2 regions of the Pararhodospirillum photometricum DSM 122 genome follow, and region 1 is predicted to be linked to the other one. Evidence: predicted binding sites of a transcription regulator. Region 1 holds the regulator's gene; the other holds the start of a gene.

Evidence for each region. Region 1 encodes HrcA, which represses chaperone genes, less so after heat shock. Its sites were predicted from a motif close to GTTAGCACTCNCCNNNGGNGAGTGCTAAC; they were not measured.
Region 2: the regulator HrcA is predicted to act here: its motif matches at 1,859-1,887, upstream of groES (co-chaperone GroES).

What each region holds. Positions count from the first base shown of each region.
Region 1 is NC_017059.1:2,795,514-2,803,732, forward strand. Features, by position in the region: gene RSPPHO_RS12535 (hypothetical protein) at 1-173, opposite strand, end outside; gene RSPPHO_RS17975 (M78 family metallopeptidase domain-containing protein) at 186-1,211, opposite strand; gene RSPPHO_RS12545 (hypothetical protein) at 1,403-2,056, opposite strand; gene RSPPHO_RS12550 (alpha/beta fold hydrolase) at 2,129-2,926, opposite strand; gene RSPPHO_RS12555 (Lrp/AsnC family transcriptional regulator) at 3,193-3,672, shown strand; gene RSPPHO_RS12560 (thioredoxin family protein) at 3,669-3,905, opposite strand; gene RSPPHO_RS12565 (permease) at 3,920-4,885, opposite strand; gene arsN2 (arsenic resistance N-acetyltransferase ArsN2) at 4,904-5,344, opposite strand; gene RSPPHO_RS20095 (arsenic resistance protein) at 5,341-5,799, opposite strand; partial or broken gene RSPPHO_RS19175 (large ribosomal subunit protein bL35) at 5,799-5,936, opposite strand; gene hrcA (heat-inducible transcriptional repressor HrcA) at 6,302-7,360, shown strand; partial or broken gene RSPPHO_RS22030 (nucleotide exchange factor GrpE) at 7,412-7,954, shown strand.
Region 2 is NC_017059.1:645,877-654,095, forward strand. Features, by position in the region: gene RSPPHO_RS02765 (NAD(P)/FAD-dependent oxidoreductase) at 1-125, opposite strand, end outside; gene RSPPHO_RS02770 (sigma-70 family RNA polymerase sigma factor) at 270-836, shown strand; gene RSPPHO_RS20800 (cupin domain-containing protein) at 1,176-1,532, shown strand; gene groES (co-chaperone GroES) at 1,947-2,234, shown strand; gene groL (chaperonin GroEL) at 2,302-3,942, shown strand; partial or broken gene RSPPHO_RS02790 (Lrp/AsnC family transcriptional regulator) at 4,164-4,680, shown strand; gene gluQRS (tRNA glutamyl-Q(34) synthetase GluQRS) at 4,684-5,589, opposite strand; gene RSPPHO_RS02800 (HNH endonuclease) at 5,732-6,289, shown strand; gene RSPPHO_RS02805 (MFS transporter) at 6,319-7,566, opposite strand; gene RSPPHO_RS02810 (thiolase family protein) at 7,569-8,219, opposite strand, start outside.

The DNA of each region.
Region 1 (8,219 bases):
AGGGCGTCGTCTATGGCCATACGCCGAAGGGCTGTCTTCGCTCCAGAGGCAGTCGCTGAGGACAGCCGATAAGGATGGGTGACACCGAGAGCGCCAAGAGCTTCGTCCCAGAGGTTGCAGCACGCCAGTTTTATAAAGACGTCCTTATCAAAAAACGCGTGCAGATCGCGCATCGCCCCCTGCCGTCACAACAGACCAATACGCTCCAAAAACTCTAAACTATCGTCGGACAGGGCATCGACGTCAATATTGCGCCGAAGGGCCTCACGGCAGACCATCTCTGTGGGGGTGTCCTCGCCAATATACTTCAATGCGGCACTCCCCAGCGGCCATGGCTCCTTACCGTTGATCTTCGTGTTCTTCACCGCGTTCAAAATGACATGGCCAGGATCAATGCCTTTGTCACGGCCGTATGCGAGCGCAGACGCAGCGAGACTGGCGGCATCCACCAAACGTGTGAGACGGATGCTCGGATTCTGCCCACCAGTCAAAACGGTGAGGGCGTAGGCGTTGGCTGCCTTCTCTTGCTCATCGGCGCCGTCGTCCTCGGATACCTTTTCATCGACGAGAGAACCGCCATCGCATAAGTCAAGGTGCCCCTCGGCGATATGGCCCATCTCGTGAGCGAGCACAAACAGCATCCACGCCGGCGAGGACATCTTCCTCGTCACAAGGATCACGGGCCGGCCACAGCAAAACGTGACCATGCCGTCCATCTTAGGCTTGGCAACAGGCAAACTCGGCATATAAGCAACTGGGACCCCGTGCGCCCAGCAGACGTCCAATAGGTCTTCCAGTCCCACCCAAGGCGTGGAACCGTGGGCACAAGCGGTCGTGCGAAGGGCCATGGCGGAGGGAAGGGAGCCGGTCCACAACGGCGTGGTGACCGAGGCGACGAGCCTCGCGACAGCGGTCGCTACCGCACGCGCTGAAGCGATTTCGGCAATGCTAGTCCCCGCCCTCGTCTTGAAACAGGCCTGCTGCATCAGGCGTTGGCGCAAACGACCATCTGGTCCGATCTCCAAACCAAAATGCTTGGCAACAAACCCACGCACTTCAAAGAGACCAGAAGGATGATTGATCGCCTCTTCCCACCAGTCGGGCAAAATGCGAACTGCGTCCTGGGGCTTAAGCCCAACGGCGGTTAGCTCCTGCTGGAGCACCTTCTTGTTTTTAGAATCACTGAGGGAAGCGTGGTTCGCGATAGCCATGGCTCACCCCCCCATCGTCGGATAACGAAATGTAAGCTGCCTATAACATGGGGAGAGAATCCAGAAAAGCTCAGGCCTGAGAGATCGTCAGAAAAACTTGGGGAAGAAAAAAGCGAACCTCGGAAGGAACCTCTCCGGGCGGGGCTCGTGGTGGCCGAAGGGGATCACGTCCCCTTCGCACCAGCAGGGAGTTAAGAGGCCGGGCGCATGCGGCGGGGGGAGACTTCTTCGTCGTCGTCGCTGCCGTAGCCCTCGTAGTGGATGTAGCAGCGACCGGGGCCTGTTTCTTCCAAGACCCGGGCGGGATACCAGTCGCCTTCCCACAGGACCTCGACCCGGCGGCCTGGGTGGCACAGGCCCGAGGACGAGCGCTTGCCGTCAAAGCGGTCCCTCTCGGGGGACATCGGCGGCGGGGAGGCGCCGGGGCCGGCTTTATCGCAAAAGGCGGTACACACCGTGTTGGGCACCACCGATCCACCACAGTTGACAAAGCACTGGCGATACATGCTGTCGCAGTCGTCGCGACAGGAGGAGCGAGCGCAGCCATAGCCGTCGTAAAAGGAGCTTTCCGTCTTCGTCACTTTCTGACCGGCGCGCCGTTTTTCATCGACATAGCGGCGATACTCGCGCCGAGCGTCCTCTCTTTCCCGATCTTTACAGCGCTCTTCATCCCGCTGGCAGGAGTGGGTGCAGTTTTGTTGCCAGTTGAGGCATTGGCTGGTGCACACCCGCCCCTCGGGCGAGCGCGGGGCGCGAAATTCATAGGACGTTTCGTAGATCGGTCCGCAAGCGGCCGCGACCCCAATCAGAAGGCCTACCGCCAGAAGTCGCCCAACCCTCGCCATGGCCCCCTCCTTTCCTTCCATTTCAAACGGCGAGTATGCCCTTTGGACGAGGGGAAGGCTTGGACTTTCTGATCAAGGAAGCGCGGCCAAGAACTCGGTGATCAAGGCCACGGTCTGCTCCGGGTGGTCGCGATGCGGGACATGACCCACGCCGGGCAAGATTTCCACCCGCGCCTGTCCCCCACTGAGATCGCCAATCAAAAGGGGATGGCAAGCACTCCCGTATTCGTCTTCGCTGCCATGCAGCACCAAGGCCGGGCACCGGACGCGGGGCAAAACAGGCGCCAAGCTCCAGGTGGCGAAGGCCGGGGAAAGCCAGGACTCGGTCCACGCGTCCAAGACCCAGCCCGCCTTGGCGCCATGATAGCGTTCCAGCCGTTGAAACTGGGCCGGATCGCTGAAAAACTCCCGGGCGGCGGCAATCGCGCTCAGGGTTCGGCCTTCTGGGAAGGTTTGGGCGGCGGCGGTGATCAAGGCGTCGCAGTGCCGCGACCACTGGGCCGCCGCGTGAACCGCCATGCCGCCCCCCACGCTGTGCCCGAGGGCCACGAAGCGCTCGAACGCCAAGGAGCGCTGCAAGTCCGGCAGCACCGCCACCGCCTCCTGGGCGATGAACTCCAGGGAAAGGCGGTCGGTGCGGGCATCCGAAAGACCAAACCCCAACCGGTCATAGGCGATGACCCGCCGCCCGGTCGCCCGGCACAGGCGCTCCGGGAAATCGCGCCACAGGGCCACGCAGCCCAGGGAGTCGTGAAACAAGACCACCGGACTGAGCGTGGGCGGCAAGGCGGGCTCCCACGAGCGGACAAAAATCCGCCCCTGGGCCAAGTCCACCCAGCCATCTTGGGGACGCGGCTCGGCCTGCGTCATGGGGGCTCTCCTGTCGGTTTTAAGTGTAATGGATACATAATACTTTTATTTTGCGGCGAAAGGAAGGCTGGGGAGGCGGGCCTCCCCAGACCCCTCCGATCCTGGGGCTTGCCTTGATGCGCAGGGCCTGCGGGAACGTGGGGTCTGGGGAGGCTCGCCTCCCCGGCCTTCCCTGATGCCCTGAAATCTTGTTGCAGCCTTCGGAAGATCCGCCCCAAATGGGTCGATCATGCCAAAAGCCCTGACCAGACAAGACGATGAGGCCCATGCTCCTGGATGACATCGACCGCCAGATTCTCGTGGCCCTCCAACACGATGGCCGATTGCAAAACGTGGAACTCGCAAAGCGCGTTGGCCTGTCGCCCTCGCCCTGCCTGCGCCGGGTCCGCCTGCTGGAAGAAGCCGGGGTGATCGCGCGCTATGTTGCGGTGTTGGATCCGGCCAAGGTGGGGATTGGCCTCAGCGTTTTCGCCCGCATCTGCCTGTCCGCCCAGGATGCCGAGACCGTGGAGCACTTTATCACGTGCATCCAGGCCCTGCCGCAGGTGGTGGAATGCCACCTGATGGCCGGCGACTGCGACTTTCTTCTGCGCATCGTGGCCGCCGACCTGGAAGCCTACCGCCGCTTCCAGGTCGAGCACCTGACCCGGATCCCCGGGGTTCAAAGCATCAAAACCGAAATCCCCATGGAGACCATCAAACTGGCCCATGAACTGCCGCTGGGATCGGAGGAACGCGCAGGCTAGGCCTTCAGCCATGCCTCAACAGCCTCGGGCAAGGGCATGCCGCCAGCGTGGACGACTTTGCCCTCCACCACCACGCCCGGGGTCCGCATCACCCCATGGCCCAGGATGACGGCCATGTCGGTGACCTTTTCGATCTCGACCGCGACACCGAGGGCCCGGGCTTTGTCCTCGATCAGCTTGGCGGTGTTGACGCAGGTCTTGCACCCCGAGCCCAGAACCTTGATGGATTTCATAAGACTTTCCTTGGCTAGACGAACAACGCATTGAGCAACAGCCCAACCACGACAAAAGACAGGCTGAGGAATACCGCGAGAAACACCAGCATTGCCGGCTTCAGCACTTTGCGCAGCATGATGAACTCGGGCAACGACAGGGCGACGACACTCATCATGAAGGCCAGCGTCGTGCCCACCGGGACCCCCTTCGCCAGCAAGGCCTCGGCCACGGGAATGATCCCGGTGGCGTTGGAGTAAAGGGGCAAGCCCATCAAGACGGCGATCGGCACCGCAAACGGGTTGGCCGGGCCGGCGACGCGAGCCAGAAAGTCCTCCGGCACATAGCCGTGCAGGGCCGCCCCGATGCCGATGCCGATCAAAACGTAAAGCCAGATCCGCCCCACGATATCGCGGACCTCGCCCCAGGCCGAGCGGATCCGGGCCCGTCCCCCCAAGGCACCGTCCGGGATCGCGACGGCGCCCAGGCGAATGTTCCACACATACCCCTCAACCCAGCGCTCCAGGTGCAGCCGATCGATCAAGATCCCGCCCGCCAGCCCGACCCCCAAGCCGGTCGCCACATAAACCACGGTCAGCTTCCAACCGACCACCGAGGCCAGGATCACCACCGCCACCTCGTTGACCAAGGGCGAGGTGATGAGAAAGGCCATGGTCACCCCCAGGGGAATACCGGCCTCAAGAAAGCCGATGAACAGGGGCACCGAGGAGCAGGAACAAAACGGTGTCACCGCCCCCAGGGTGACAGCCAGAACATAGCCCAGCCCCCGGGATCGCCCCTCCAGGGACCGACGCACCCGCTCGGGCGAGAGCACGGAGCGAAACAGGGCCATGACGAAAACTACCACGACCAGAAGCACAAAGATTTTGGTCGTATCCTCGATAAAAAAATGAACCGCTTCGGCCAGCCGGCTACCGGGATCCAACCCGAGCAAGGAATAGGTGGTCAGGTCGGCAAGACGGGTGAATAGGGCAAACATCAGGGGCTCTTTCGCCCGTCACAAGGAACGGGTCATCAAGACCGCCGAGGCGGGGCACAGGGCGGCACTCTGGCGCGAGGCCTGGATGGCGGCGGGCGCCTCGCTGCGGGGCAGGGGACGAAAGCCACACCGCTGCCCGAGCCCGACCGCTGTGGTGGTGAGCAAGTAGGCCTCCCGGCAGCCCAGGGCGTGGGCTCTCTCGAGAAGCGCGCCCACCAAGGCACTCCCCAGCCCGTGCCCCCGCCGCCCGGGGACGATCACCACCGAGCGCACCAAGGCCAGCGCCCCGTGGCATTCGAGGCCGCCATGGCCCACCAAGACGCCCTGGTCGTCGTGAAATCGGAAGAACAAGCGCCCCTCGTCGTCGAGATCCTCGACCGGCAGATCGGCGGCGACGAGGGCAGCGCGCAACGCTGGATCCACGCTGGGACAGAATGTCATCACAAGGGAGGGCATCATCCTCGGGCCTCGTACCACGACTTGCTGGCATTGACGATTTTCACCACCGACAGCATCACGGGAACCTCGATCAACACCCCAACGACGGTCGCAAGCGCGGCCCCAGACTGGAAGCCGAACAGGACAAGGGCGGTCGCCACGGCCAGTTCAAAAAAGTTGCTGGCCCCGATCAGGGCAGAGGGACCGGCCACGGCATGCGGCACGCCGAGCCAGCGATTAAGGCCATACGCCAAGGCACTGTTGAGATAGACCTGAAAGAGGATGGGCACCGCCAGCAGGGCAATGATCGCGGGCTGGGCCAGGATCTGTTCGCCCTGAAACCCGAACAGCAGCACCAAGGTCGCCAAGAGCGCCCCCAGGGAGAACGGCCCCAGCCGCCCCAAGGTGGCGGCCAAGGCGTCGGGTCCCCGGGCCAGCAGGGCGCGGCGGGCGAGTTGGGCGATGACCACCGGCACCCACGATGTAAAGCCCGACCGACAGCAGAAGTGTTGGACAGCAGGTGGCTCTTGTAGCCGACCTTGACGCGGACCTTGCCGGTACCGGTGAGGCTGAAGCGCTTCTTCACCGCGCTCTTGGTCTTCATTTTGGGCATTTCAGGTTCCTTCTCTGGAGCCGATCCTGTTGGGACCGCCGATCGACGGGCCGCGCAGGGTCTGGAGGGACGGCTAGGCATGCCCGGGGCTTTGGCAACCCAAAAGCCCACCGCCGTGCCGCCCGGATTTCCTTGGGGACGAGGGGTTATACAGGTCCGGCCCTTTCGGTGCAAGGCCTGTCCAGAACGCGTGGAACAGATCCGCGCGATTCCCACCGAAATCCCTTGGGCCGAAATCCCTTGGGCCGAAATCCCTTGGGCCGAAATCCCTTGGGACCGGGTTCACTCCCCTCTTTACCCCAAGGCCCCAGCCCCCTACCCTCATTCTTTCCTCCCTTTCCTGCACGACAAGGAGCCATGCGCCCATGACATCGACGGGGCAAGGGCCCGCCCTCGCGGCCCTGGACGAGCGATCGCGGGAAATCTTTGGCCAGATTGTCGATACCTTCGTGGAAACCGGCGAGCCCGTGGGGTCGCGCACCTTGTCGCGTCGGCTCTCGGTCTCGCTGTCGCCGGCCACCATCCGCAACGTCATGGCCGACCTGGAGGAGATGGGCCTTCTCTACGCCCCGCACACCTCGGCCGGGCGCCTGCCCACCGAAGAGGGTCTGCGCCTGTTTGTCTCGGGTCTCCTGGAACTGGGAGGGCTGGCCGCCGACGAGCGCCGGCAGATCGAGACCAAGGTCAACGCCGCTGGCAAGAGCTTGGACGAGGCCCTGAGCGAGGCGACCAGCGTGTTGTCGGGCCTGTCGCGCTGTGCCGGCTTGGTGCTGGCCCCCAAGGTGGACGCCTCGCTCAAGCACATCGAGTTTGTGCCCCTGGGACCGGGCCGCGCCCTGGTGATCATGGTGACGGGCAACGGCATCGTCGAAAACCGGGTGCTGGAGGTGCCCCAGGGCCTGCCGCCCAGCGCGCTGGCCGAGGCCACCAATTATCTCAACGCCCATCTGGCCGGCCGCACCTTGGACGAGGCCCGCGCCACCATTCAAGACGACCTCGCCCAGCACCGCGACCGCCTGGACGAACTGGCCTCGCGCGTCGTCCAGGCCGGCATCGCCACGTGGTCGGGCGGCGAGCGCCGGGGCGAGCTGATCGTGCGCGGCCAAAGCCATTTGCTGGCCGATGTCACCGCCTTGCAGGACCTGGAGCGGATCCGCGGCCTGTTCGACGCCTTGGAAACCCGCGAGCACGTGTTGCGCATCTTGGATCTGGTCAACAGCGCCGAGGGCGTCCAAATCTTTATCGGCGCCGAGAATGCGTTGTTTTCCGTGTCGGGTTGCTCAATGATCGTGGCGCCTTATCTCAATAGCCGCGAGGAGATCGTTGGCGCCATCGGCGTCATCGGTCCGACGCGGATCAACTACCGAAGGATTATTCCTTTGGTCGATTACACGTCAAAGGTTATCAGCCGGTTGATGGGCTGATCGACCTTGGCTGTCTTTTTTTGGAACAGACGACGCAAGACGGAAAGCGCCATGCAGCAGCCCACGGAAACGCCCGACGCCCCCGAGCCCCAGACGCCCGCGGAGGCCCCCGGCGCCGAACCGCCGGCCGACCCCAGCGAGGACCTGGCCCGGCGCGTCGAGGCCTTGACCGCCGAAAACCGCAAGCTGAAGGAAGACTACCTGCGCGCCCTGGCCGAAGCCGAGAACGCCCGGCGCATGGCCGACAAGCGCATTGAAGACAACACCAAGTACGCCATCACCAACTTTGCCCGGGGCATCCTGGGGGTGGCCGACAATCTGGCGCGGGCCCTGTCGGCGGCGCCCGAAGAGGCACGCCAGGAGCACGAGATCCTGCGGACCCTGGCCGTGGGCGTGGAAATGACCGCCCGCGAGCTGGAAAACGCCCTGGCCAAGCACGAGGTGCGCCGGGTGCAGCCGCTCAACGAGCCCTTTGACCCCAACTTGCATCAAGCGGTGCAGGAACTGGAGGACGTGACCGTGCCCTCTGGCACCGTGGTCCAGGTCTACCAGGACGGCTACACCTTGCACGGTCGCTTGTTGCGCCCGGCCATGGTGGTGGTGTCGCGCGGCGGCCCCAAGCGGGAAACCGTCATCGCCCCACCTTGGCGCACTCGCGACACAACGGCTCGTCGGCCAACACCAGGTCCCGGAGCCGCCGCCATTGTGCCCCGTAGCCCCTCTTGCTCGCGGACTCCCGCCGATCCGGCTCCCTGGCCGGTGCGCATGGGCAGCGTTGCCCATGGGGCACCAGCTTCTTGCACCGCGCGCATATCCGAGGCGGGGCGTAGGGCATCAGGACGCCACCGTCACCCGCATC
Region 2 (8,219 bases), 1.7 Mb from region 1:
CCTCCGGGGCGGAAGTCCTTTTCTAAAACGGTAACGGTATGGCGTTTGGCCAGCAGCCAAGCGGCGGCCATTCCGGCGATACCCGAACCGATGACGGCGATGTTGAGTGGGGCGGAAGAGGTCATGACGCGGTCGCGCTCCTCTGTTGCACGGTCGATCCCCATGGCGGATCATGAGAGTATCGCAAGGGCGCCCTGGGGGCCACCAGGGGAGCCATGGTTTACAGAGAGGTAAGGCGTGTTGGTTTCCTTGAACGGGGGAGGGGGCGCATGACCAGTTTGGTCCTTCCCGCCCAGGATCACGCGGCCTTGATCGAGGCCATCGCCCGTGATCGCGACCGCACGGCGTTTGCCGAGTTGTTTCGCTATTTCGCCCCCCGGGTGAAAGCCTATCTGCGCCGGCTGGGGGCTCCCGATGCGGTGGCGGAAGAGCTGGCTCAGGAGACCTTGCTGTCGGTGTGGCGCAAGGCGGATCGCTATGACGCGACGAAGGCCGGGGCCAGCACGTGGATTTTCACCATCGCGAGAAATCTGCGCATTGATCTGTTGCGTAGGGAACAGCGACCCGACCTGGATCCTGAGGACCCAGTGTTGGTGCCCGAGGCGCCGGTGGCGGCCGACCACGCCTTGGAGACGCAGCGGCGCGAGAACCGCGTGCGCGTGGCCCTGGGCCATTTGCCCGCCGAGCAGGCCGAAGTGGTGCGCCTTGCCTTTTTTGAGGACCTGACTCACGCCGATGTGGCGGAAAAGTTGGGAATTCCGCTGGGAACCGTGAAATCCCGGTTGCGGCTGGCCTTTGCCAAGGTCCGCGGCCACGTAGGAGACGATCCGTCATGACCGAGTCTCTCTTTGGGGCCGACGCGCCGCGGCTGATCATGAAGCATCACCCGAGCAGTGTCTTGCTGACCGCCTACGCCGCTGGGACCTTGACACAGGCCCCCTCCCTGCTGGTCGCGACCCACATCACCTTTTGCACCAACTGCCGCTCGGCGGTGACGGACATGGAGGCTTTGGGCGGCGCGCTGGTGGAGAGCCTGGAGCCTGTGGCCTTGGCGGAGGACGCCTTGGACGCGGTGCTGGCGCGGCTTGACCAACCGGTCGCGCCGACGGTGATCCAGGCCGCCGTGGCCCCCGTGGGCGAGGCCGCCTTGCTGCCGGCGCCCGTGCGGGCCTTTTTTGCCGGCCTTGGTCAAGGGGCGTCTGCCCTGGCGGCGGATGGGGCCCGGCATCCGCCACCTCCCCCTGATCGGCCGCCAAGCCGACGGCACCAGCGCCCGCCTGCTCGCCGTCGATCCCCGCACCCCTCTGCCCGAGCATGGGCACGGCGGCAACGAATACACCATTGTTCTGCAAGGCGGCTTCGCCGACGAAACCGGGACCTACACCCAAGGTGACGTCGCCGAGCTTGACGAAAACGTCACCCACCGCCCCGTGGTCGGCAACGAGCCCTGCCTCTGCCTCGTCGTCACCGGCGCCCCCCTGCGCTTCACCCAAGCCCTGCCGCGCCTGCTTCAGCCGCTGTTCGGGCTTTGAAGGGGGTGTTTCGCTTCGGGAACACGGGGCTGTCGCCCCGGACCCCACCTGGAGGCTGACGCCTCCAGACCTCCGCTTTCTTTTATTAATTGGCCCTCCCCTCCCCCTCCTTTTGAAAAGCACGCTTTTCAAAAGGAGGGGGAGGGGAGGGCCATGAACAGAAGAAAAAGGGGTCTGGGGCATCGCCCCAGGCGGGGCCCGGGTCGGCAGCCCCGCGTCGCCGAAGCGAAGCACCCCCGTCCAATGCGCGAGGGCTGTGGAAAAAAAACAGCCAACGGGGGCGGAACGGGTGGGGTGCGCTTGACAAAAAGGGGGAGGGCGCGCTATGTAGCACTCACCGAGGGGGAGTGCTAACAACAGGCTCTCGCCTCGGGTCCCAAAGCCCCGCAAGGGGGAATTCACGGAGGCCTATACATGAACTTCCGCCCGCTGCATGACCGCGTTCTCATCAAGCGTCTGGAGAGCGAGGAAAAGACCGCTGGTGGCATCATCATCCCCGACACCGCCAAGGAAAAGCCCCAGGAGGGCGAGGTGATCGCGGTTGGCTCCGGAGTGCGTGGCGACGACGGCAAGCTGGTTGCGCTGGATGTCAAGCCGGGTGACCGCATTCTGTTCGGCAAGTGGTCCGGCACTGAAGTGAAGCTGAATGGGGTCGAGTACCTCATCATGAAGGAATCGGACATTATGGGCATCGTCGGCTAAGGCCGCGCGAGAACCGACGTTTCCGAAGACCTGTCCGACTGACTGATGAGATAAGGGAAAAACCGATATGTCTGCCAAAGACGTCAAGTTCTCTGCCGACGCCCGTGAGCGTATGCTGCGCGGTGTGGACATTCTGGCGCACGCTGTTAAGGTGACGCTGGGTCCCAAGGGCCGCAATGTTGTGATTGAGAAGTCCTTCGGCGCGCCGCGCATCACGAAGGACGGCGTGTCCGTGGCCAAGGAAATTGTCCTTCAGGACAAGTTCGAGAACATGGGCGCCCAGATGGTTAAGGAGGTCGCCTCCAAGACCGCTGATATCGCTGGCGATGGCACCACCACCGCCACCGTGCTGGCCCAGGCGATCGTCCGCGAGGGCGTGAAGTCGGTGGCCGCCGGCATGAACCCGATGGATCTGAAGCGCGGTATTGATCTGGCCGTGGCCGCTGTGGTGGCCGACGTTCAGTCCCGCTCCAAGAAGATCAAGACCTCGGACGAAGTGGCCCAGGTTGGCACCATTTCCGCCAACGGCGACACCGAGGTGGGCAAGATCATTGCCACCGCCATGGAAAAGGTTGGCAACGAGGGCGTCATCACGGTTGAAGAGGCCAAGGGCCTGGAGACCGAGCTGGACGTCGTCGAGGGGATGCAGTTCGACCGCGGCTACCTGTCGCCGTACTTCATCACCAACGCCGAGAAGATGATCGCCGAGCTGGATAATCCCTACATCCTGCTCCACGAGAAGAAGCTCTCTGGCCTGCAGCCGCTGCTGCCGGTTCTGGAGACCGTCGTTCAGTCCGGTCGTCCGCTGCTGATCATCGCCGAGGACATCGAGGGCGAAGCCCTGGCCACCTTGGTGGTCAACAAGCTGCGCGGTGGCCTGAAGGTCGCGGCCGTCAAGGCGCCGGGCTTCGGCGATCGCCGCAAGGCCATGCTGGAAGACATCGCCATCCTGACCGGTGGCCAGGTCATCAGCGAAGACCTGGGCATCAAGCTGGAGAGCGTCACCATCGACATGCTGGGCACCGCCAAGCGCGTGTCCCTGACGAAGGATGACACCACCATCGTTGATGGCGCTGGCGACAAGGCCGACATCGAGGCCCGTTGCACCCAGATCCGCGCTCAGATCGAAGAGACCTCCAGCGACTACGACCGCGAGAAGCTCCAGGAGCGTCTGGCGAAGCTGGCGGGCGGCGTGGCCGTGATCAAGGTTGGCGGCGCCACCGAGGTCGAGGTGAAGGAGAAGAAGGACCGCGTGGACGACGCCATGCACGCCACCCGCGCTGCGGTGGAAGAAGGCGTGGTTGCCGGTGGTGGCGTGGCTCTGCTGTATGCCACCCGCGCCCTGGCGTCCCTGAAGGGCGCCAACTCCGACCAGGATGTCGGCATCGAGATCATCCGCCGCGCTCTCCAGTCGCCGGTGCGTCAGATCGCCGAGAACGCCGGTGTTGATGGTGCCGTGGTTGCCGGCAAGCTGCTGGAGAACTCCGACAGCAACTTCGGCTTCAACGCCCAGACTGGCGTGTACGAGGATCTGGTGAAGGCCGGCGTGATCGACCCGACCAAGGTCGTGCGCGCTGCCCTGCAGGACGCCGCTTCCGTGGCCGGCCTGCTGATCACCACCGAAGCGATGATCGCCGACATTCCGGAGAAGAAGGACGCTGCTCCGGTCGGCGGTGGCATGGGCGGCATGGGCGACATGGGCTTCTAAGACCAAGCCCGCCCCGTCTTCGGGGTGTCGCGTGACGCCGATCTGCAAGGATCAGGGGCCGCTCCCGGTAACGGGGGCGGCCTCGCGTTATTGGGGGCGACCGAAACAAGACAGCATGGTCCAGGCTTGCGTTGCGTTCTCGCCCCCATTATGTGTAATTTCCTTTCGTCTCGGCGGCCCTTGGGGCTCGCCGTCCGTCGGAACGTCCATCGGGAGGGGTGATGGCGACGCAGCGGGTTAAGCTGGACCGCATCGACCGCAGGATCCTAGCCGATCTTCAAAACGACGGGCGCATGACCAACGTCGAACTGGCGCGCCGGGCTGGCATTTCGGCCCCGCCCTGCCTGCCGCCGGGTACGCGCCTTGGAAGAAGCCGGGTTTATCAAGGGCTACCACGCCGATCTGGATGTGAACGCCCTGGGCTTTCACGTCACGGTGTTTGCACAGGTGGGGCTTAACAGCCAAGCCGAGTCGGACCTCAAGGCCTTTGAGACCTTGGTCGGCGGCTGGCCTGAGGTGCGCGAGTGCCATATGCTGGCCGGCGAGACCGACTTTTTGCTGAAGATCGTGGCCCAGGACTGGGACGACTATCAGCGCTTCCTCACCTCCCGCCTGACCCCGGCCCCCAACGTGGCGCATGTCAAATCGGCTTTAGCGATCCGCACCGCCAAACTCCTGCCCGGCGTCCCGGTGCACGATGCCGAGGACCCACCGGGCGACGAGCCCGCCCCCGAGTAAGCCTCAGGGACCGAGGGGTCTGGGGAGGCCCGCCTCCCCAGCCTTCCTTTTCTCCTGCTCGCCCGGTCCCACGCCCACCCGCCGCCAAATATCCTCCGCCCTCTCCCCCGCCGCCCGCAACGCTGCCAAAGTCAAAGACTGGTCACGCTTGGCGTAGCGCTTGCCATCCGGGCCGACCAGCAGGGCATGGTGATGATAGCGCGGCGTTGGCAGGCCGAGCAGGGCCTGGAGCAGCCGATGCACGTGGGTCGCCTCGAACAGATCGCGGCCGCGCACCACGTCGGTGACGCCCTGGGCGGCATCGTCCACGGTCACGGCCAGATGGTAGCTAGTGGGGGTATCCTTGCGGGCGAGCACCACGTCGCCAAACAGCAGGGGCGTCGCCTCGACCTCGCCGGCCGTGGCGTCGTGCCACGTCAGGGGGCCGGTGCGCGCCAACGCCGCCGCGACATCCAGACGCAGGCAAGCCGGCTGCCCCGCTTGGTGGCGGGCCGCGCGCTCCTCGGCCGAGAGGGCGCGACAGGTGCCGGGATAGGGCGGCCCCTCGGGGCCATGGGGCGCTGACAGCCGCCGCGCCGCCTCGGCCTCAATCTCCTTGCGGGTGCAAAAACACGGGTACAGCAAGCCCATCGCGTCCAGCCGATCAAGCGCGGCCCGGTAGACAGCAAAGCGCCGGGACTGGATCCAAGGCGGCTCCTCCCAGCGCAGGCCAAGCCACGCCAAATCCTCGAAAATCGCCTGGACAAAAGCGGGACGGCAGCGGCTGGAGTCGATGTCTTCCAGGCGCAGCAGAAACCGCCCCTGCGCGCGTTGGGCAAGCTCGTGCGCGAGAAGGGCGGAATAGGCGTGCCCAAGGTGCAAGAGACCGGTCGGGCTGGGGGCAAAGCGGCTGATCACACCCACACTCATCTCGGAAGCGAACGAAAACGGATCCAAAAATCGCACCACGTTCTTGACAAAACTGTCATCCCCGCTTTTCACCAGAGTCAGTACAAGGTACCATGCCCGAGCGACGGAAAACCATGCCTGGGAAAGGATGGTGGCCTTGCGGATGTCAAAGATGGATGCCTGCCCGGCGTTGGTGCTGAACGCGGACTTTCAGCCGCTCAGTTATCTGCCGCTGTCCCTGTGGTCCTGGCAAGAGGCCGTTAAGGCCGTGTTCATGGACCGGGTCAACGTGGTCAGTGAATACGACTTTATCATCCGCTCTCCCACCCTGGAGATGCGCCTTCCCAGCGTCATTTCCCTCAAGGAATACGTTCCCACCGCGCCTCGGGCGGCTTTTACGCGCTTTAACGTCTTTTTGCGCGATGGTTTTACCTGCCAGTACTGCGGCACGCGCCTGCCCGCCCACGATCTGACCTTTGACCATGTGGTGCCGCGCTCCAAGGGGGGGCGCACCACCTGGGATAACGTTGTGGCGGCGTGCGGGCCTTGCAACATGCGCAAGGCCAACCGAACCCCGCGCGAGGCCAGTATGCCGTTGCGAAAACCGGCCATTGAGCCCACCGCCCATTGGCTGCGCAACGTTGGACGTTCCTTCCCGCCAGGCTATCTTCACGAAAGCTGGCGGGATTTTCTTTATTGGGACGTGGAACTCGAAACCTGACCCCTACGGAACCGAGGGGTCTGGGGAGGCTAGCCTCCCCAGACGTGCTTTTTTTCCAACGCGAGCGCTCGCAGCAAGGCCAGCAGCCCGCCGCCCAAAAACACCAAAACCACCGCCATCCCAGCGCGCTGCGAGCCGCTGAGGTCGGTGACCACCGCCACCCCGAGCGGCCCGAGAAACGCGGTGACCCGACCGGTCATGGCATAAAGACCAAAGATCTGGCTGCGGTGCTCTGGCGCAGCGGTGCGGGCCAGCCAAGTCCGCCCGGCCGCTTGGACCGGCCCGAAGAAAGTCCCCATCCCCACCGCCAAGCCGACAAACCACGCCGCCTCGCGCACCAGCAAAACCGCCGTGCCAAAGCCCAGAAGGCCAGCCAGCCCCAGCACGATGGTGCGCCCCGAGCCCAGGCGGTCGTCGATCCACCCGAAGGCGGCGGCGCCAAGGCCGGCACTGACGTTGAGCGCGATGCCAAACAAGATGATCTGATCAAAGCCAAGACCAAAGGTTCCCGCCGCGTAAATGCCACCAAAGGCGAACAAGGTGGTGATGCCATCGGTATAGAGCAACGAGGCCAGCAAGAACCACGCCAGCGCCGGCGATTGCCGCAAAACGGCCCGCACCGAGCGGCGTTCCGGGGGCGGCGCGAGGCGAGGCGGCCCCTCGGGCACAAAAACGAACAAGGGCCAGCCGAACACCACAATCCAGACCGCGACCAGCAGGCAGGTGGCCCGAACTGGCTCGGCCACCGCGGGATCCAGCCCCCACGGCGGCGGTTGGCTTTGGATCAGGGCCAACGCGCCCAGCAAGCAGGCCAAGCCGCCGGCATAGCCCAGGCCCCAGGCCCAGCCCGACAGGCGGCCCAGCCGGTGCGCCGGGCCGAGATCGGGCAGCATGGCATTATAGAAGACACAGCCGACCTCAAAAGCCACGGTTGTGACCCCGGCCAGGATCAAGGCCGGCAGCAATAACGCCGGATCGGGCCGCACCAAGGCCATGAGCGCCGTGCCACTCACCACCACGCTCATGGTCACCGCCAACCACGGCTTGCGCTGCCCCCGGCGATCGGCGCGGGCCCCGGCCCACGGGGCCAGGACGGCAATAGCCAGCCCGGCCGCCGCCATGGCATAGCCCCAAGCAGCGGTCCCCGTTGCCGGATCGGGCGCGAGGGCCCGGGTGACATAGGCCGAAAAAACAAAGGTGGTGATGACGGTGGGATAGGCCGAGTTGGCGAAATCGAACAAAGCCCAGGCGACCGCGGCGGCAGGGCGGGGGGCCATGGCTACAAGGCTCCGGTTTCAAACAAGGCCGCGAGACCCAGGCCGGCCGCGCTGGAGACCAGGACGGCCCCACGTCGTCCCGGAGCGCTCATCAGGTCGTGAAACAACCGAACGGTCAGCAAGGCGCCGACGGCCCCCACCGGGTGGCCCAACGCCAAGGTGCCGCCTCCCGGATTCACCGTGTCGGTGCCAAGGCCCAACTGGTTGAGGCAAGACAGCACCTGCCCAGCATACACTTCATTGATTTCAATCTGGTCCAGGCTGTCGAGCCCCAGGTCGCCGGCCCGGCGACACAGCCGGCGCGCGGCCGGGACGGCGCCTAGGCCCGAGAGCCCGGGATCCACCCCGCCGGCCACGCCATCAATCAGGCGCATCGCCCCCGGTGCACCCAAGGCGCGGGCCAAGGTGGCCTCCATGACCACAACGGCGGCGGCGCCATCGGCGGGGACGGCGCTGTTGCCGGTGGTTACGGTGCCTTCGGCGGCCAGGGGAGGTAGACGGGCCAGTCGGTCCACGCCCAGGCCGGCCCGCGGCGCCTCGTCGCCCTCGGGGTCGCCGCCCAGGACCGAGACGATCTCGAAGTCGAAGCGGCCGGCCTCGCGGGCGGCAAGGGTGCGGGTGTGGCTGGCGGCGGTGTAGGCATCTTGCTGGGC